3 regions of the Pradoshia eiseniae genome follow, and region 3 is predicted to be linked to each of the others. Evidence: riboswitches for the same ligand, from Rfam matches in the RefSeq annotation. Region 3 holds a riboswitch; each other region holds the start of a gene.
The links. A riboswitch is a leader RNA that binds a small molecule or an ion and turns the genes downstream of it on or off. The one in region 3 is predicted to bind thiamine pyrophosphate.
Positions count from the first base shown of each region.

Region 1: another riboswitch for thiamine pyrophosphate. It lies ahead of thiT (energy-coupled thiamine transporter ThiT); the one in region 3 lies ahead of thiW (energy coupling factor transporter S component ThiW).
Region 2: another riboswitch for thiamine pyrophosphate. It lies ahead of thiM (hydroxyethylthiazole kinase); the one in region 3 lies ahead of thiW (energy coupling factor transporter S component ThiW).

Region 1 is NZ_PKOZ01000004.1:229,960-236,731, reverse strand. Features, by position in the region: gene CYL18_RS09775 (dicarboxylate/amino acid:cation symporter) at 1-983, shown strand, start outside; TPP riboswitch at 1,042-1,144, shown strand; gene thiT (energy-coupled thiamine transporter ThiT) at 1,254-1,838, shown strand; gene CYL18_RS09765 (nitroreductase family protein) at 1,910-2,527, opposite strand; gene CYL18_RS09760 (winged helix-turn-helix transcriptional regulator) at 2,658-3,002, shown strand; gene CYL18_RS09755 (helix-turn-helix transcriptional regulator) at 3,401-3,859, shown strand; gene CYL18_RS09750 (universal stress protein) at 3,976-4,476, opposite strand; gene CYL18_RS19265 (hypothetical protein) at 4,688-4,864, shown strand; gene CYL18_RS09740 (transglycosylase domain-containing protein) at 4,993-6,772, shown strand, end outside.
Region 2 is NZ_PKOZ01000001.1:414,244-421,015, reverse strand. Features, by position in the region: gene CYL18_RS02045 (LysR family transcriptional regulator) at 1-171, opposite strand, end outside; gene CYL18_RS02040 (citrate synthase/methylcitrate synthase) at 283-1,383, shown strand; gene CYL18_RS02035 (protein kinase domain-containing protein) at 1,668-2,264, shown strand; gene CYL18_RS02030 (GNAT family N-acetyltransferase) at 2,389-3,183, opposite strand; gene thiE (thiamine phosphate synthase) at 3,329-3,964, opposite strand; gene thiD (bifunctional hydroxymethylpyrimidine kinase/phosphomethylpyrimidine kinase) at 3,954-4,778, opposite strand; gene thiM (hydroxyethylthiazole kinase) at 4,775-5,560, opposite strand; TPP riboswitch at 5,650-5,751, opposite strand; TPP riboswitch at 5,821-5,920, opposite strand; gene CYL18_RS02010 (ArsR/SmtB family transcription factor) at 6,067-6,690, shown strand; gene CYL18_RS02005 (MFS transporter) at 6,757-6,772, shown strand, end outside.
Region 3 is NZ_PKOZ01000018.1:2,128-8,899, forward strand. Features, by position in the region: gene CYL18_RS17175 (VOC family protein) at 1-264, shown strand, start outside; gene CYL18_RS17180 (stage III sporulation protein AH) at 420-845, shown strand; gene CYL18_RS19745 (DUF4181 domain-containing protein) at 959-1,363, opposite strand; gene CYL18_RS17190 (MerR family transcriptional regulator) at 1,647-2,072, shown strand; gene CYL18_RS17195 (DUF4260 domain-containing protein) at 2,072-2,422, shown strand; gene thiW (energy coupling factor transporter S component ThiW) at 2,560-3,063, opposite strand; TPP riboswitch at 3,376-3,463, opposite strand; TPP riboswitch at 3,544-3,655, opposite strand; gene CYL18_RS17205 (penicillin-binding transpeptidase domain-containing protein) at 3,854-5,869, shown strand; gene CYL18_RS17210 (GNAT family N-acetyltransferase) at 6,085-6,600, shown strand; gene CYL18_RS17215 (GNAT family N-acetyltransferase) at 6,697-6,772, shown strand, end outside.

The DNA of each region.
Region 1 (6,772 bases), on a different contig from region 3:
TCACCATCGGTATTGGACTTGCCTTGTTAATCAAGCCGGGTGCCGGCTCTCAAGTAAATATCTCTGCTGCTGAATACACTGCTAGTCAAGCTCCCTCAGTAATAGATACTCTCATAAATATCATTCCGAAAAACCCTATTCAAGCCATGGCAGAAGGAAATATGCTTCAAGTAATTGTTATGTCTATTTTCTTTGGGCTTGGAATTTCTGCGCTTGGTTCAAAAACGAAGGGCATTATTGATTTATTGGAACAAGGACAAGAATTAATGGTTTACCTTGTCAACATGATCATGAAGGCGGCTCCTTATGCTACGTTTGCTCTTGTAGCAACAGCAGTCGGTAGCCAAGGGATTGCTGCGATTAAGAGCATGGGCCTTTACATGATTGTGGTTGTGTTAGCTCTCTTTATTCATACAGTTGTTGTATATGGCGGAGCGATTTCCCTGCTTGGACGAAGCAATCCACTAGATTTCTTTAAGAAGTTTTTCCCGGCAATTGCTGTGGGATTCAGTACGTCTTCAAGCAGTGCAGCTCTTCCAGTAGCAATGGAAACAGCTCAAAAAGCGCTTAACGTGCCAAAGAACATCAGCAGCTTTGTGCAGCCTCTTGGAGCAACGATTAATATGGACGGAACAGGAATTCTTCAAGGGGTTGCGGTTGTCTTTATTGCACAAACGTACGGCGTTGATTTGACGGTTCCTCAATTGTTGACAGTTATCCTGACAGCGGTTCTGGCCAGTGTTGGGACAGCGGGTGTACCAGGAGCCGGGTTGATTCTACTTGCTATGGTACTTGAACAGGTGGGCTTGCCGGTCGAGGGAATTGGCCTTATTCTTGGAATTGACCGCTTATTGGATATGACGCGTACGGCCGTAAATATTACAGGTGATGCTTCCTGTGCTGTCATTATTGCTCAATCTGAGAAGAAATATGAAGCAAATGAAGATGAAGCACCAGAGATGACGGAAGAGATGACTGCGTAAGGAAATCTCCTTGCTATTGGCAATTCCTTCTAGTATCATATAAGAAAATGAATATAATTTATTCCACAAGGGGAGCCCATGAGGCTGAGAGTGAATGTTCGAATTCTGACCCTCCGAACCTGTTAGATAATTCTAGCGTAGGAATGTGGCGGATATATGCTATTTGTAAGAGAGCAATGTGTGCCATTTTTGACATACATTGCTCTTTTGCATTTTATAAGCCCGTTTTCTCGAAAGATTCAGGTACTCCTCCAAAAAGAAAGGGGAACAATGATGAGAAATAACCGTTTGTTGTATTTGGTTGAGGTGGCTATTTTTGCGGCTATGGCATTTATTTTTGATTTGCTTGGAAACATCATGTCTTTTAGTTTATGGGCACAAGGAGGAAGCGTATCAATTGCCATGGTACCAGTCTTTTTGATGGCCTTGCGGTGGGGTGTAAAAGGCGGTGTTGTAACCGGGCTGTTATTGGGTCTATTGCAAATCGTATCAGGAACGGCCTATATTCTGACACCAGTTCAAGGAATTCTAGATTATATCGTGGCTTTTTCAGCGGTAGGTTTATCGGGGCTCCTTTTCAGTCTGGTCCAACCAAACGGAAACAATAGAAGAACCAATATTCTTTATGTAATAGGCGGGATTCTTGTAGGAAGCTCATTGCGTTTTCTTGCCCACTTTATCGCGGGAGTCGTCTTCTTTGGAGCGGGGGCTGCGGACGGGCAGTCTGTTATCATCTTCTCCCTCCTGTATAATCTGTCTTATTTGCTTCCGAGCGTAATTGTATCAGGCGGGGTTATTATGCTGCTCTTCTCTTCAGCACCAAGATTACTCTTGAAGAAGGCAGCTCATTATTGATTTGTTTAATACGGAGACAAGAAAGACCGCGATAAAGGTTATTGGCTAACCTTTATTGCGGTCTTTTCTATTTAATCAAAGTAGGTTGTTAAAGATTCGATTGGCAGGCGTGAAGTATTGAATGCAGGTGCTAGAGCCTTACCGATAGCAATTAAAGTAATTGGGAAGAGATTGTCTGGCAGGTCAAAGCGTTTGGCGAATGCATCTTTGTCGAAGCCGCCCATCGTGATTGTATCGTAGCCGCGATCTTTGGCGAGCAGCATGAATTGCATGGCAATTGCGCCGGCATCATAAGCGGCAATTTCCTTTAATCCTTCCTTCGGCATTGTTGGATATGCATTCAATGTTTGTTTGATTGTCCGATCAGCGATAGATTGGTCCATATAGCCTTTTTCAACATTAAGGGAATAGATTTTTTCTACGTTTTTGTAAGCTTCGCTATCACCTATAACGGCAACGATTGCCGACGACTCTTCGATTTGCGCCTGGTTGAAGCCAAGTGTCCGGATCTCTTTTTGAAGCTCTTTGTTTTGGATAACGATAAAACGCCATGGCTGCAGGTTGCTTGATGATGGTGCATTGGCTGCAATGCTTAATAATTCAAGAATTTCACGCTTGTCAATTTGAAATTGGGGATCATAGCTTCGAACGGACTTACGCTGTTTGATAATTTGTTCTAATTGTGACATGGTTATTCTCCTTGTAAACTTACTTAAAGTTAGTTTTTATATATTGGTTAACTTACCATTAGTAAGTTAACATGTCAATGCATAAGATTCATGTTATGATAATAAGAGCATAAAGATGGAGGCGATTTCTATGCCAGAAGCCACAGATCATGGTCCAAAGCTACATATATGCAGTGATTTTCACAAGACAATAGAATTTATCGGCCGAAAATGGATGGGGATTATCATATACTCATTGCTGGATGGACCGAAAAGATATCATGAATTAATTGGACGGATTGAAGGAATCTCTGACAGGGTCCTGACAGAAAGATTGAATGAATTAGTGAAGGAGGAATTAGTGAAAAAGAGTTATTTAGATGGTTCTTTAAAGAAAGTCCAATATGAATTGACACCTAGTGGAGAAGCATTGAAGGATGTTATGTTATCTATACGAAAATGGGTTGAATATAAAAATGAGCTGGAAAAGAAGTAAAAGTAAGACTATCAGGCCGGAGAATCCTCTTAAATTTGGAATAGAGGTTCTCCGGCTTTTTATTATGTTTTCTACCTTATTTGGGTGTAAATTTCCTGGAGGAAATTATATGTGATACGCCAACTCTTCTTGATTAAGGGTTGTTTTAATTAAGGATGATGGTGAAAAGCCTGTCAAAAACTCATAAAAAAGAAGTGAATTGACGATAAAACAACTAACTATTCAGTAACAATAGGTTTCATTTTATCACTCAAGGGAATAAAAAAATCAGTAAATATATACAAATTACCAACAATTTTCCATTTATTTCAATTATAATATTTATAACGGGTCAATAATTGATAAAATATTCCATAACTATAACATGTTTTCATACACTAATTGAGAAGAGGGATGGCATGACAAAGGATGAAATAATTCGTTTAATATCAGAGCGCATGAGACTTATCCGGGTTGAGGTTGATTATACACAAGATAAGATGGCGGAAATCATCGGCATTTCAAAGAAAACACTAGTGCAAATTGAAAAGGAGAGAAATGAGGCCAGCTGGACAACTGTTGTGGCTGTCGTCTCACTCTTTCGAGAGACATTGACGGTCCAAACATTATTTGGGGGCGACCCGCTTGAAGTAATAGAAACGGTATCGCGTGAGAGCATTGATTATCGGAAGGAAAAAATGCTCGGAGGGAAGATGTGGTGGAAGGACCTTTCCTCGGAGAAAGGTTATACACTTCAGCAAAACATGATCAGCCAGCATTATCGTATTTTAGATGATGATCAATATCGTATCTTCAGTTCCTTGGAGAGAGAGGTTTCGGAACAGAAGTATAAAGAACTGGTGAATCGCGTTGGGTAATGTTATTTAAGTGTTTGTCAAAGCGGACAACTAGAAATCCCGGCTTTTTAGCCGAGGATTTTTTGTCTTCTTATAATTAAAAACCTACCTGCTCGCAGCGGGTAGGTTAATCTGTCTTATTTAGCCACCATTACTGGGCAGCTTGCATTTTTGATAATTTTTTGTGAAAGGCTTCCGAGAAATAATCTTTTTAATGTTGAACTGCTGCTATTACCGACAATAATAAGATCTGCTCCTTCTTTCTCGGCGTATTGCAGTATGGCATCATCTCTATCCCCTTCCAATACAATAAAATGAGGGCTGATAAGGCTATTATCAGTGATGCCCTTTACATATTTTTCAATCTCTGCTAACCGTGAATCTGCCGTATATGGCTCATAGACATCTTGGTCAGGTAATGCCATCGACTGGCCTTGTGATTGGTCTACGTATAACGGTACTTTTCCATCGAACGGATTGGCCCCTGCTGGATAGTTCTGCGTATCATCTGATTGGTCATATACATGGACGATGGATAGTAATGAATCCTCTTTATTCTTGCATAAATCCATACCCAATGATAAGCCTTTCTTGCTTGAATCAGATCCATCAAATGCAACGACAATATGATTAAACATAGCTACACATCCCTTCTATTACTCCTGTACTTTATCATTTATCCAAAATATTTATTTCAGAAACATTTTATAAGAGACATTTTCTGACGTATTGGATATTCTTTTTCAGGTAAAAACAATTATTTCGTATTTTTATGATTAAACATGACAAAAGGCTAATGACAATGTTGAATAAGAAGGCTTATAATGTAAAAAAGAGGTGATGGGGCTATTGGATAAAAAAACAACGCCAGCAGACGTGCATCCAATTATACGGAGATGCTTGACCCATCTAGATATACTCGGAGCAGATGATAAGCTAAAGCAAATTGTTTATATGTATATGGAGACCCTCTGTCAGGAAGCAGATTCGACGGATAATGCCATAGTAGACAGAAGGCATAAATAGAGAATAATGGACATGATAATAAAGAATAGTTAAAACAACTGGATACCAGTTGTTTTTATTTTTGTGTATAATTTGTGGAACTTGGGTAGATAAAAAGAAAATTTACACCCTGATCGCAAGGAGGAACTATGTCTCGAATGAAACAAATACTGAACAAGCTGGGGAATTTCCTTGACCATTCTAAGGTGTTCCATATCCTCTTGCTCAGCATATCTATATTGACACTAATAGGGTTGATGTACCTTACGTATTTATTAAACGAAGAAGTTGATTTATCCAACTTAGATACAGAGCTTATGAAACCCACAATTATTTATGATAAGGATAATGAAGAAGCAAGTAAAATCACCGCCAACAAAATGGAGGGCGTGTCGATAAATGAAGTGCCTGAACATGTTATTGATGCAGTTCTCTCCATAGAGGATCATCGTTTTTATGAGCATCATGGAATTGATATGAAGGGTATCATACGGGCAGCCTTTGAAAATTTATTCGCTGGCGGCATTGTCCAAGGCGGAAGCACCATTACCCAGCAGCTGGCCAAAAATACAATTCTTACACCAGAGAAGACATATGAAAGAAAAATAAAGGAAGTCGTTATTGCCGGTCAAATAGAACAGCAGTATTCGAAGGATGAGATTCTCGAAATGTATTTGAACCAGATTTATTTCGGCCATGGAGCATGGGGAATACAGAATGCAAGCCGGGTTTATTTTGGCAAGAATGTGGAGGACGTTACACTGGCAGAAGCGGCTATGCTCGCTGGATTAATCCATTCGCCGTCTGCCTTAGACCCATATAAGAATTTTGAATCAGCCAAGAAAAGGCAAGGAGTAGTTCTGGCTCAAATGAAGGCTTTTGATGAGATAAACGAGACCGAATATGATAAGGCCCTTGTCGAAGACATTCAACTGAAAGAGCTGAGTGATCCGCTTAAAGGAAAGTATCCATATTATGTGGACCAGGTTATCTATGAAGCTGTTCGTAAATACGGGCTAGAGCAGGATGATCTTCTGACAGGCGGATACAAAATATACACAGAATTAGATCAAAATATGCAGGAGGTCGTAGAGAAAGTTTATGCAGAGGATGGTAATTTCACGGTAGGTTCCAACCCGAATGAACAGCCGGAGAGTGCTGCTGTGCTGCTGGATCCTAATGATGGAGGAGTCAGGGCATTAGTCGGCGGGCGTTCGGACCATGTATTCCTCGGCTATAACCGCGCAACCCAGCTGAAAGCACAGCCTGGCTCAACGATGAAGCCGCTTGCTGTATATACACCGGCGCTTGAGGAGGGCTACGGGATAAAGGATTTGCTGCTTGATGAGAAAACCGAATTTGCCGGAGGGTATTCCCCGAAAAATAACAATAACCAATACGATGGTGAAGTCCCGATGTTTGAGGCTGTTTATAAGTCGAAGAATATTCCGGCTGTATGGCTCCTGAATGAAATTGGAATCCAAACAGGAATGGATGCGGTCGAACGTTTTGGCATCAAACTTGATAAGGGAAACAGGCAGCTCGGTCTGGCACTTGGCGGAGGCAGTATTGCCGTATCCCCGCTCAAAATGGCTCAAGCCTACTCAGCGCTTGCGAATGAGGGTGTCATGCATGAGGGCCATTTGATTAAGAGAATAGTCAATAAGAGCGGAGAAACAGTCGCTTCCTTTGAAGGGAAAGAGAAGAAGGTGACAACCAAGCAAGTGGCCAAAGATATGACGACGATGCTAAAGGGTGTTGTCGACCATGAGTCGGGGACTGGCCGTTATGCAAAGGTTGATGGATGGGATATAGCCGGCAAGACCGGGTCAACCCAGGTGGATGGAGTCACAGCAGCAAACGCTATAAAAGACCAATGGTTTGTCGGCTATTCTCCTAATCTTGTCGGTGCTGTATGGTCAGGCTATG
Region 2 (6,772 bases), on a different contig from region 3:
CAGCTTCACCCGTTGGCGTTCCCGGTCAAAAAGCTTAACCCCAAGCTCCTGTTCCAAATGATGAATATGGACCGTTACTGAAGGCTGGGATATATACAAAAGCTCGGCTGTCTTTCTGAAATTCCCGCATTCAGCCGCTGTCAGGAAAGTTTGAAGCCAGGTGAGCTCCATTTATCCACCCCCATTAATAAAAAATACTAATCAATTCAATTAAATTTATTTAATATTCCTAATAATAAGAATTATATACAATTACTGTAAATACAGAAAGGGGTAGATGAAATGAAATATCCAGGATTAAAAGGTGTCATTGCCGCTGAGACGGAAATCAGCCATATTGACGGGGTTAGGGGAGAATTATGGTACAGGGGCTATGATGTGCGTGACATCCTCGAAGGCGCAACCTTTGAACAGATCGCCTATCTCCTTTGGAACGGTCGCTTTCCTAACGAGGAGCAGCTGGCCTGCTTGACAGCTTCATTGAAGGAGGCAAGGGAATTGGCGCCTTATATGAAAAGTATCCTTGAACAATTGCCAGAAAACATGAACATGATGGAGGTTTTGCGCACCGTCATGTCTGCTGAAGGAATATCAGATTACCAATGGAAACCTACTTCTTTACAAGCAATCCGGCTGACTGCGATTGTCCCTGTCATCATCGCCTATCGTAGTAGATTGATAGAGAATAAGGAACCAATCCTTCCTGAACAGTCTTTCAGCCATGTAGAAAATTATTTGTACATGCTGAATGGAACCATACCGACGCAAGCCCAAGTAAACGCCCTGGAATCCTATATGGTCTTAACGATGGAGCATGGGATGAACGCCTCGACCTTCGCAGCAAGGGTCACCTCCTCAACCGAATCCGATATGGTCTCCGGCATCACCTCTGCCATCGGTACGATGAAGGGACCCTTGCATGGCGGAGCGCCGATGGGTGTCATCGAGCTGCTTGAGGAAATTCAGGAGGCAGGCAATCTGCGTGCCGTTCTGCAGAAAAAGCTAGCGCAGGGAGAAAAGCTGATGGGCTTTGGCCATCGGGTCTATCAAACACTTGATCCAAGAGCCCTGGCACTTAAGGAACGCCTGCTCCCGTTTGCGGGAGGCGACCCATGGCTTGACCTCGCCATCGAGGTCGAGGAAGCAGCCATTGAGATGTTAAAGGAATGGAAGCCAAACAGAGCCCTATACACGAATGTCGAATTTTACGCCGCTGCCATCATGAAGGCGATAGACATGGACCCAGAGCTCTTTACCCCAACCTTCACCGCAAGCCGCATGGTCGGCTGGACCGCCCACATCTTAGAACAGGCCCAAAACAATACCATCTTCAGACCGGAAGCACACTTTATTGGTACACCGCGAAAGTTGCCTCAAGAATGATAAGTATGCTATTTCCTTTATATTGAGATAAGAACATCAAAAAAGAAGATGACATGCTCAGGTATGTGTCTTTTTAGCAGGCACCATAAAGAAGTATACAAGCAAATATTTTAATAACTTAAAAGATATATCGTATAATGATAGCCATATCTAAATATGAATAAGGGAAGTCCCCATTACAAATAAGCCTAGATTGTTTGGACTTATCGGATATGGGGCTTTTATTATAAAATGAGGTGTTTACGATAATCTATAAAGCCTTAGCTGATAGTGTCGAGATTAAAATGAATGGACCCAGACCAAATTTAATCAATTATAGCCAGGATCTAACACTTATTGGGACAGGCAGGAGTGCTTATGTATTCAAAATAAAAGAGAAAGCCTTGGCCTTAAAAGTATACTTTCCTCAAAAAGAGAAAATTGCTGTTGAGGAAGCGATGATTTACCGTAAATTGCAGCATATAGAGTACTATCCGACATTATATGATAGTGGTAAAAATTATATTGTCATTGATTATATTGAGGGCCATACATTGTTCCAGTGCTTAGAAAGAGGTATTTTTGTACCAAAAAAGAGATTTCAAGAAGTAAGTGAAGCTTTAGAAATGGTGAAGGAAGTCGGTTTAAATCCTGCTGATATTCATCTTAAAAACATCATTCTTACTTCAAGCCACGAGGTAAAAGTAATTGACGTTGCCCGATTCATGCAGCAGGAACAAGATAATCAGTGGAAGGATCTAGAGCGTGCCTATCATCAAGTGTACTCGAAATTTTATTTCCCTAAAAAAATTCCTACGTTCATTCTCAATTTTATTTCATTCATTTATAAAAAAAGATTTCTTCCAAAACCAATACGAGTTTTACTTGATCCTACTGAATAGAAATTGTATGCCCGGTACAATCTAAGCCAGAGGGGAATAAATCATATGAGACCGTAATCAAATTGCCTTAAAGACATCCTGAATACACATGGTTTTTGGATGGAATGCGCGGAAAAGGATACTATTAAATGAGTTTGGCCCCGACCGTCTTTTCGTAAAATTCTATCGGCCCTGCCTGCTCAATCACTGCATAGGCATAACCCCGTTCAGCCATATCCAGTAAACTTCTATGCAGCAATTCCTTTCCGGCCGAGCTTAACCGCTTTCGGCTAGAGGTTCCCATCGGACCAAACATCCCCTTTTTCTCCATATCAAAACAGGCAAAGCCGATGATTTCCCCTTTCTCTTCGGCTAGGAATACAGGAAGCTGACCTCTCGCTTGAAGATGGTCTATCCTTTTGATCCAGCGGTCTCCAAACTCAGCTTGTATGAATCGTTTCAACTCCGGCATATCCGCATACACCGCTCTGCGGATTGAATTTTTATAACTCAAATCCTCTTTCCTCTTAACAACTGCCAGTTGGACGATCATATCCCTCGGCACGCAAGCTATTTGGATGATGGCTTCTTTCATCTCCTTGGTCAACATATCATTCACCACATTATCTATTTCTACTATACTCTCAATAAGATGTCCCTCATTGATAAGTGTTTGGCGATAGTATTTTCTTTTCTCATCTGCTTTTTCAAATATGTTTTGGATATCCACAGACCCTTGATGATGCTTTTTGAATTGGCGAAGATAATCAGGTCCTAATTGGCTCTGCAAATAGAGGTGTATTTCTCCGCAAACGCCCGTAGACTCCCTGCAAGCTGCCATAAACAAATGATGCGGACAGATAACCCCATCATCATATTCAGCAGCTAGTTGAAGGATTCGGTTTCCTCTATTAGTAAAATGATAGTTATCTAGTTCCAAGCTGTTTGCCTCCTAATTCCTTATATTAATAGCCCCCTGATATTCTGGTCATCAGGGTCTGACCGCACTGTTTATATCCATTTCTTTAGATTAATGTCCCGAAGAAAAAACGGACAAATTAACTACCTGTCCGCTTAATCATTCTCTATAAAATCACAATTTCCTTCAGTTTACTTATATGTTCTTTCCTATTATCACTCTCACACAAGGCGGAAATGACCGCCACTCCATCCGCTCCAGCTTTCAATGGAATATAGGCATTGCTAGCCGTGATGCCGCCAATCGCTACAATCGGCAAATCCGGAAACAAAACTTTAGTTTCAGCGATCAGGGCAGTCCCTGCAGGTGGCGGGGCATTTTCCTTCGACTGTGTTCCAAAGACCGGACCAATCCCGACATAATCAGCCTTTGCGTGATAGGCAATCTCCGCCTCATCTCTGGAATGCACGGATACGCCTAGCCATCTCGAACCAATTCGTTCACGGATTTTCTCCACTCTGCCATCCTCCTGACCGATATGAAGACCATCGGTATCCAGCTTCAGCGCAAGCTCGACATCATCATTGACGATGAACGGCACGCCATATCGTTGGCAAAGACGCTGGCATTCTCTTGCCAGGGATTCATATTCCGCACCCTTTTTAGCGCCTCTGCCCTTCTCCCTGAACTGGAACATCGTGATACCGCCCTTCAAGGCGTCCTCTAAAACGTTAAGAAGGTTGGATTCCTTAACATTGACTGATCCCATTACAAAATAGATCTGCAGCTGTTCATGCTTCAACGATTTCCACCTCACATTTCTCCTGATTTAGCTTGTAGGCAAAATGATTCGTCGGGCCATTACCGCTTCCGAGCCCAAGTTCCTGTTCAATCGCCTGCTGGATGAAGTGCTTTGCTTCGAGAATGGATTCCCCTACGGTCCTTCCTTGCCCTAAAAACGCTGTGATTGCTGCCGAAAAGGTGCAGCCTGTCCCATGAGTATGCCTCGTTCTGACTCGCTTTGTCGTCATCTTAAAGGAACGGCCATTGGCAAAATAAACGGCGTCCGTCGCAAAATCCGGGTTATCCATATGCCCGCCCTTTATGACGACGCAACCTGCCCCTAGCTCAAGCAAATGCTCTGCCGCCTTTTCGACTTGACTGTCATGGCGGATGGACATCCCCGTCAAAACCTCGGCTTCGGGTATGTTTGGCGTAATGACCGTACTAAGCGGAATCAAATGATCCCGCAAGTCACGCACAGCCTCCATCCCGAGCAATTGTGCCCCTCCCTTTGCGACCATGACCGGGTCCACAACAAGCTGCAAGTCTCTCTTTCTCAGAATCTCCGCTATCTCTTGAATGATTTCACCGGAGGCAAGCATCCCGGTCTTGACTGCTCGCACAGGCAAATCATTTAAGACTGCCTCCGCCTGCGACCGGACAAATTGCGGAGTCGTTGTCAAAATATCATGAACACCCATCGTGTTTTGAGCGGTTAAAGCTGTAATGACGGAAGTACCAAACACCCCCAGCTCTTGGAACGTTTTCAAGTCAGCCTGAATCCCTGCACCGCCGCCAGAATCAGATCCGGCAATTGTCATCACTACATTCATGCTTCCCCCCTCCCGCTCGCATGGACAAATAATCGATCCAAAAAGGCAGCTTGAAAAGAAGCTGGATAAGGACTTGTTTGATAGGCTTCCTCACTTGCTTTTTTATACAGGAACAGTCCTTCAGCAAGCCTGTCTAATCGATGACTGTCACATGATGCCAGGATGGCTGTGCAAACAGAGCTGAGTAAGCACCCGCTGCCCGTGACTTGAGTAATCATCTCATGTCCGCCCTCTACCCAGCGTTCTCGTTCACCGTCCGTGAGATAATCCTTCTCTCCGGTCACAATAACTAGGCATCCATGTTCCAATGCTACCTTTTTTGCCTCCCTTTCCAGATGAATGGCTCCCGTGCCGCTGTCCACTCCCTTTTGCTCCCACTCAGCTCCCACGAGTGCAGCGAGCTCGCCAAGATTACAGCGAATGGCATCAATATGAACCTCTTGAAGTAACTCTCTTACTGCTTCCTTCCTATACGTGGCAGCCCCGACAGCGACCGGGTCAAGCAGTACAGGCATTCCCCTCTTATTGGCAGCCTTGCCCGCTTTCAGCATCGCCCGCCTCATCTGCGGATTAAGGGTGCCGATATTGATGGAAAGCGCCGATGCCACTTCGACAATCTCCTCCACCTCATCCGGTCCATCCGCCATAACCGGTGATGCCCCAATCGCAAGCAGTCCATTTGCCTGGAGATTGGCCGCTACATAATTCGTGATGCAATGAATGAGTGGATTCCTATCCCGGACTTGTGTGAATACAGTTGTTCCTTCAAATAAATAGTTCATCTTCTCTCCTCCATTTTGTCGATGGACGCAAGAAAGAAAAAGCCCCTCTATCTCACTAGCAAGAATAGAAGGGCCTAGCATCAGAATCGCTTCTGATGTTTATTGCTCCCTACGCCAGTATTAACTAAGACAGGTTCTAAGGGTCAGGTTTTAACCTTCTCAACTCCATAAGAGTCCCCCCGCAATCAAATTATTTAGTTTTAGGAAACAAATAAAGCTCTCCAAATAATAGATGGAGAGCTAAAATATACACAAATTAAGGCGTGTTATACTTTGCTCCCTACGCTAGTGTTAACTAAGTCAGGTTCTAAGGGTCAGGTTCTACCTTCTCAACTCCTAAGAGTCCCCCTGCAAATCATTTGATTGGTTTTACCTTATCAAAATCTTGTATCTTTTTCAATAATATATGGAAAATAAAAAACATATTGATTAATTATTTTACATAGTTTACCATATAGTTAAATTATTTTTAACCGAATAAAAATATATAACAGAGGAGCGAAAAAATGAAACCCATGTTAACCTTGACGGATTTCAGCCAAATCAAAGCCCTATCCGATCCTTTTCGGGCAGAGATTATGATGCGTCTCATGGAAAAACCTTATACAGGCCAGCAATTATCCGAGCATTTCGGCATGTCACGAGCCAAGATTCATTATCATATTAAGGACTTAGAAAAAAACGGGTTAATTGAAATCGTATATACCGAGGAAAAGAACGGAATCATCCAGAAGTTCTATCAATCAGTCGCCGCCGGATTTATACCGGCCGATCAACTATTACCATATAAAGAGGTTAGCGAATCTGCCAGGCAGTTAATCTTACAAATGAATGAACGATCTAAAAAACATATCCTGTCTGCTCCCGAGGAATCCTTTATCATGGATAAAGCTTCAGAAGACCCTTCCGAATGGAATTTTGTCGGTTCACTTTGGGAATTCACTGCAACAAGGGTGCAATTTCAAGCATGGGTTAAAAAATACCATAATTTGATGAACGAATTAACTAGCTTGGCAAAGGACGCTGAAAAGAATCCTGACAGTAAGGTGTACTTTGTTTCCACTACTGCCCTGCAGATTGATGAGCCATCCATGGATCGATATAAGGAGAAAGAAAAGAATCAAGATTGATTCTTTTTTTATCACCAACAGTCAGTTTTTATTTAACCGATTAAATAATTTTTAAGGAGATTAAATATGAATTTCTTCCGAG
Region 3 (6,772 bases):
TGGTTACAAGTCGCTGAAGGAACGCCTTCGGGAGGCAGTGGACCTCTTCGAATAGGGGTAAAAGACATAATGTACGAAAAAGAGAGGCTATGCCGAGAATTAAAGGTTGATCATTTTGAGATATTCTCAAGACCAGGAGTCCCGGTAAGGTGGGGCAGTTTTACAGACCCTTGGGGGAACGGTATTGGTCTATTCGAATACATAAACAAGTCAAAGGAAAGAGAGCGTATTACGACTATCTTAGGTAATAGAGAATATTTTTGATAAATTGCTGAAGCGTGGAAGAGTTGTTAGTTTAACCTTCTTATAAAGATGGGCTTAATTCCATTACTTCAAAGCTATAAAGAACTTTAAGGATAAGTGTTTTGCAGATAGCTGTGAATATAGAGATGGAGTGTAGAGATGAGATGGACATGTTAATGATAAATAAAAATGTAAAGGGCAAACGTTATAAGCAATTAATAGACTTACTCTTAAGGAATTGTGATTGCTTTGCTTTTGTAGCAGATAGACAATTGATGGAATTTGAAAAAGAGTATCATGCCTATATGGAGAATGTGATAACCGACATGGAAGAACATTTAATCGAGAGGCGAATACAGAAAGAATGGGAAACGACAAGGCTTTCTGAAGATACAGCATACGTTTATTATTTCAAAATGAATAATGCAACAAGACAATTTTTGAAAGATCAATGTCATTCGCTTTTTGATTGGATTAGTCCGGAACGGCCAGAAGACTTAATGTTTTACCATAAGGATAAATGTATATTAGCTGTTTGCTCTCACGAAAAATACTATTTGGTGGAAGAGAGCGTCTGGGATAGTTTCAGGCTCTTTTCGTAAGGATTGTTGCTAATTCCATAAGAAAAAGACAGCATTTTTGCTGTCTCATTGTTTAATGAAGCCCCCGTAAGTTTAAAAGACCGTCAATTTGACAGCCATCTTCTGCTAATGGTCTAGCTGTAAAAGTGAATTACAAGCAAAATGATAGGGCAAATTATCATCGAACTTATTAATGACGAGATATATTGTTTAGATTTCTTTAGATATTTCCACTCCAAAATAACTTGAAACCCCATTAATGCCATGAAAAATAGAACGAATTGCCATTCTAGAATGACACTCGAACCCTTGGTAATACTGGATACTACAAATATAAAGATTATTATCGCTCTTCCCCATCGGTCAATTCTTTTACCGGGAGTTTCGGAGATGCTTTTTCTCTTTACACCCCAAAATTTATCTGTCATTTTTTCTACCGAAAATACTACTAATAATAAAATAATTAGAACCGTCAACAGCCTCAAAATTAACCCTCTCCATTTATCTTTATTAGTCACTGCTTCAAATACTATAACCATATAATTCGATATGGATGATAGAAACCCTTCTAAAGCTAACCTGTCCCTCTGTTCAAGGAGGCGCTCTCAATCTAAAATTGTACAGTAAAATGAATAGCAGCTTCCCTAAGCAATAATCTTTACGATAACAGCCTATTAATAAAAGGCTGCAGATTAGCGGGAGGGGAAATGGTAAAGATTAAGAAGTGACTCTTTTTCAATTGATTTATAAATATATATATATTTATACCCTTGACCTTAGACAATACTCCAATGTTATGGTGGTATTGGGAGAGTGGTTCATATGCAAATCAAAGATTTCTCTAAGAAATATAAGATTCAAACGGATACGATTCGTTATTATGAGAAAGAGCAGATATTGAAGCCTAAAAGGCGAGACAATGGGTATCGAGAATATGATGAAGATAGTGAAAAGCAGCTGCAGCTTATCATCGTATTAAAGCATTTGGGCTTCACAATTAAAGAGATTCAACAATTGCTCATATTAAAAGACAAACCAATATCAGCAGAATGTAACAATTCAACCGTATGGTTAATTGAGCAAAAGCTATCAAATATTGATGGGAAAATTCAGTTTTATGAACAAGCATCAAAGACATTGAAAAACGTTAAAGAGCTGATAAAAGAAGAAAAATATACAGAGAATAAAGAAGTGATTGAGGATTTGCTGTTTGAACTCTTCAAAAGCAGCGATAAGAGGAATTTATAATGACAGTTAAAAGAATCGTCCGTATCGAAAATGGAATTGCCTTTGCCATTTCTTTTTATATTTACGTGTACCTAAATTTCCCGGTTTGGCTGTTTTTTGTCCTTTTATTAGTTCCTGATATAACTATGATTGGTTATGCAATGAATAAAAAAATTGGCGCCATTGTTTATAATTTCGGACACAGTTTGATTGTACCGCTACTTTTCTTTATCAGTTACTTTTACTTTTCAAATGTTTATTTACTCATAATATCAATTATCTGGCTAGCACATATATTTATGGATAGATTATTGGGATTTGGATTGAAATATGAAGACACTTTTAACATAACACATATACAAAAATTGTAATGGAGCCATTATGCCACTAGAAAGTAAGCCGCTTCCTTTATGGAGGCGGCTTGTTTTACTTTCTCTACTGACTAGGAGCAGGTCACATTATACGGCAAGCCTTCTATAAGCATAGAGCTGCATCAAATTTGATTATGCTACCTTACCTTTTGTCCACCTGGCAGGATGACCCGTTTTCTGATTAATAGGTTCAATAAAGTATATCCCAATAAGGCTCCCGTGAAGGAACTGATCGTGAAGGCAGGGATGAGTCCGAAAATGGTCATTTCTTCTCCGAGGATTAAAACGGCTATGGGATAGGTCGCGATTGCCCCTAGTATGCCGGTGCCGATTACTTCGCCAAGGGCAGATAGCCCAATATTTTTTGTCTTGCTGTAAAGGATGGCTGCCAGGAAGGCGCCAATCATGCTTCCGGGATAGGCGAATAGGCTGCCCGTTCCGATTATATTCCTGATAGTGGAGGAGAGGAAGGCTTGCATAATGGCGTAGGCCGGGCCCAATAGGACAGCTGAAAGCAGGTTTACGAGATGCTGGATTGGGAATATCTTTGCGAATCCAATCGGGATGAAAATCAGGCTGCTGGATATACTCGTGATGGCTGCGAGTAAAGCGGTCATGGTCAGTTTTTTTGTCCGGTTCATGGTTTACACTCACCTTTCTTCGATTACGGTTTGTTAAATTAGCCCTTTAAACAATGAACGAATTTTTCCTCCAGCAATGTTCCTTTTCTTAAAACTTATTCGAATAGATGCTGATGATTTGCTCCCAAATCGGTTGAATGTGTGCGTGCAATCTTTCAGTAAACGTGTCCATGTAATTTCCTCCTCGTATACTATTGACGACCATATAAACAGCAGGGAGTGTAATTGCCGTATGGGTACTGAATGGAAGGGGAGACCAAAATAAAAACCACTCTCACAAATGGAAAGTGGTAAATGGTAGAAGTCATACTAGCTTCATCATTCCTACTTCCCTCCGCTAGTATGAACTAGATCAGGTTCAAAGGGTTCTTCTCAGCCATTGGCGCCCCTAGTAGATATACATATTTAGTTCATAGTCTTTTAACATCAGAAAACCCTGACCAATCAATTGGAAGGTCAGGATGAATGGAATACACGTCATCCCTCATAATTTCACCTTCCCTCCGCTAGCATGAACTAGGTCAGGTTCAAAGGGTTCGGAGGAAACGCCAGCTCCATCTCAGCCTTTTGCAAGACACCCCTAGTGCTGTTTATATGAATTATCTATTAGCTTACCAAAATTAGTAAGTAAATCAATCTATTTCGAAAAATAAATATCCTAACCCTTTGTTAAATAGATATATCACATGTGTCTGTTACTCCTTAGTCTAATAGGCAAGGACAATTTTTCTCAATAAATATTCGCTCTTTTGTTATAATTAAGACATTGATTCGAGAGGGGGCAGAATCCGTGAGTAAAAAAAGAATTCTAGCAAGCTTTTTATTTTTATTATTATTGGTTGCAGCAGGATGCAGAGATGATTCTGTTCAGCCAGAAAGCCGGCTGAAAGATTATGTGAAGCTGTGGAACGAGCAGAAATTTGATGATATGTATGCGGATTATCTTTCGGCTTCCACTAAGGAAACCTTTAAAAGTGAGGATTTCGTCGATCGGTATGAAAAAGTATATAGTGATCTTGGCATTACCGATTTAGAGGTGAAAACCAATTTTGAAGAGGAACAGGAGCACGAGGATAAAGAGCAGGTTACGCTTCCGATTCAGGTAAAGATGAACTCCATCGCTGGAGAAATCGAGTTTGATAAGGAAGTAGAATTAAAGAAAGAAACGCGTGATGAAGAAGAGAACTGGTATATCGACTGGGATACGACCTTTATTTTCCCGGACTTGCAGAAAGATGAGAAGATAGGTATTGGCTCCACAAAAGCGCAGAGGGGCGAGATTTTTGACCGTAATGGAAAGGGTCTTGCCATCAATGGAACAGCCCAGCAGGTCGGAATCGTCCCAGAACAATTTGATGAGTCGAAAAAAGATGAGGTCGCGAAAATACTTGATAACTCGACTGAATACATCGATAAGCAGTTGAATCAAAGCTGGGTGGAACCTGCCCTTTTCGTACCCATCCAAAAAATTGCCAAGGACGATAAGGAACGAATTGAAAAGCTAAAAGCGATCGATGGTGTCCAGTTCCGAGAAACGGCGGTGCGGGAATATCCTTATAAGGAAAGTGCCGCTCATCTGACAGGCTATGTCGGAACGATTACCGCTGAAGAGCTTGAGAAGCATAAGGATAAGGGATACTCCGCAAGCAGTGTCATCGGGAAGCGGGGACTTGAGGAATTGTTAGAGCAAGAGCTTCGCGGCAAGGATGGCTATACCATTTATATTGACCGGGAAGAGCCTTCCATAATCGCAGAAACGGAGCCGGAGGATGGGCAAAGCGTCAAACTAATGATTGATGCCGATTTGCAGAAGACCGCCTTTTCCAACATGAAGGGCGTGGCCGGTACCTATTCAGCCGTCCACCCTGAAACAGGAGATGTGCTCGCGCTTGTGAGCTCGCCATCCTTTAATCCAAATGACTTTATCTTAGGAATGAGCTCTGATAACTATGCAAAGCTGGAGAAAGATGCGAAGCAGCCACTATTGAACCGCTTCTCCGCAGCATTCTCACCAGGGTCATCCATTAAGCCGCTTATAGCGATGATTGGTCTGAATGAAGGAACGCTTGACCCGAATAAAACAATCGACATATCTGGACTGAAATGGTCGAAGGGGGCGGAATGGGGCAATGCCTCCATCACACGCGTAACCGACCCGAAAAGACCGGTTGACCTGGAAGCAGCCCTGCAGTATTCAGATAATATTTATTTCGCCCAAACGGCCCTGGCCATTGGTGAAGAGAAAATGATCAGCGGCTTGAAAGAATTGGGCATAGGGGAGAAAGAGTTCCCGCTTGAATACCCAGTAAGAGCTTCACAGGTTTCAAATGACGGGAAGCTGACAGACAGCAAGCTTCTGGCTGACACCGGATATGGGCAAGGAGAGGTGCTGATGAGCCTTGTTCACCTTGCATCCTTGTATGGAGGAATCGTCCAAGACGGAACCCTCATGAAACCGCGCCTATTGGAGACAACGGAAGCGGCCGTCTGGAAAGATTCCATCACTTCAAGTGAAAACGCAGCCATACTGAAGAAGGATATGCGCAAGGTTGTCACGGACGGAACGGCGACCGCTGCCAAGTCTGATAAATACGCCTTGGCCGGGAAGACCGGAACGGCTGAATTGAAGAAAAGCCAGGATGAAAAAGGACAGGAAAATGGCTTGTTTGTTGCCTATGATCAAAACAACCCGAATGTCGTCATGTCCATCCTAGTAGAGAATGTCCAAGATGAAGGCGGAGGCAAGGCCGTACAGAAAATGATCTTGAATACATTTGAAAAATGGGATGCGAAAGGATTGAAATAATCTAAGCATCCGTTTGGAATACCGTGCACCTTACAAAACAGTCCTGTTGTGAAACGACTGCTTTGTAGGGTGTTTTTTATTGGCCTCTAAATATTCAAAAATAATATTTGTCGCTAAATTTTCTCGGAGGCATCTGATTTAAGAAGGAGTAATGCCATTTTATGTTGAAATTCATAAGGAGAGTCAGGGTTAATAAGTGAGCTCAGAGGTGAAAAATGATACAGAATGGCGAACTGCTTATTCGACTAATGAATGCGAATGATTATGAGGTAATGGTCAAGTGGCTAAATGATAAGAAGGTATTAGAATTCTATGAAGAGCCACCTTCCAATATGGATAGAGTCATAAAAAAATACGGTCCAAGAGTAGAAGGACAACATAATGTTACCCCCTGTATCATAGAACACAAAGAAGAACCAATAGGTTATATCCAATATTATAAAATTCAGGAAGATGAATTCAGAAGATATGGCTATACAACAAACGAAAGAATCTATGGGATAGATCAGTTTATTGGAGAAAGCCGATTATGGGGTAAAGGAATGGGCACCTCAATGATTCTGATGATGTTAAACTACCTGAGCATCAATAAAAATGCTTCTAGGGTTGTGTTAGAAGTGAAAATAGGTAATGGTAGAGCGATTTCATGCTATAAGAAATGTGGCTTTAGGGAAATAAAAGACTTAAACGATGCCCATTGTTTAATGGAATGGGTAAACAGGACTAAATAAAATCGATATTTTCTTATATAACTATTAGGAGCTGTAATACAAGATAAAATTAACTGTTTCATGATGGATTTTCAGAAGAAATAGGGGGCGAAGAAGATGGAATTCGAATTTTTGGATTTTGATAGTATTAAAGGAGAAGAAATAGATTTACATCTTGTAAAGACAGTACCTG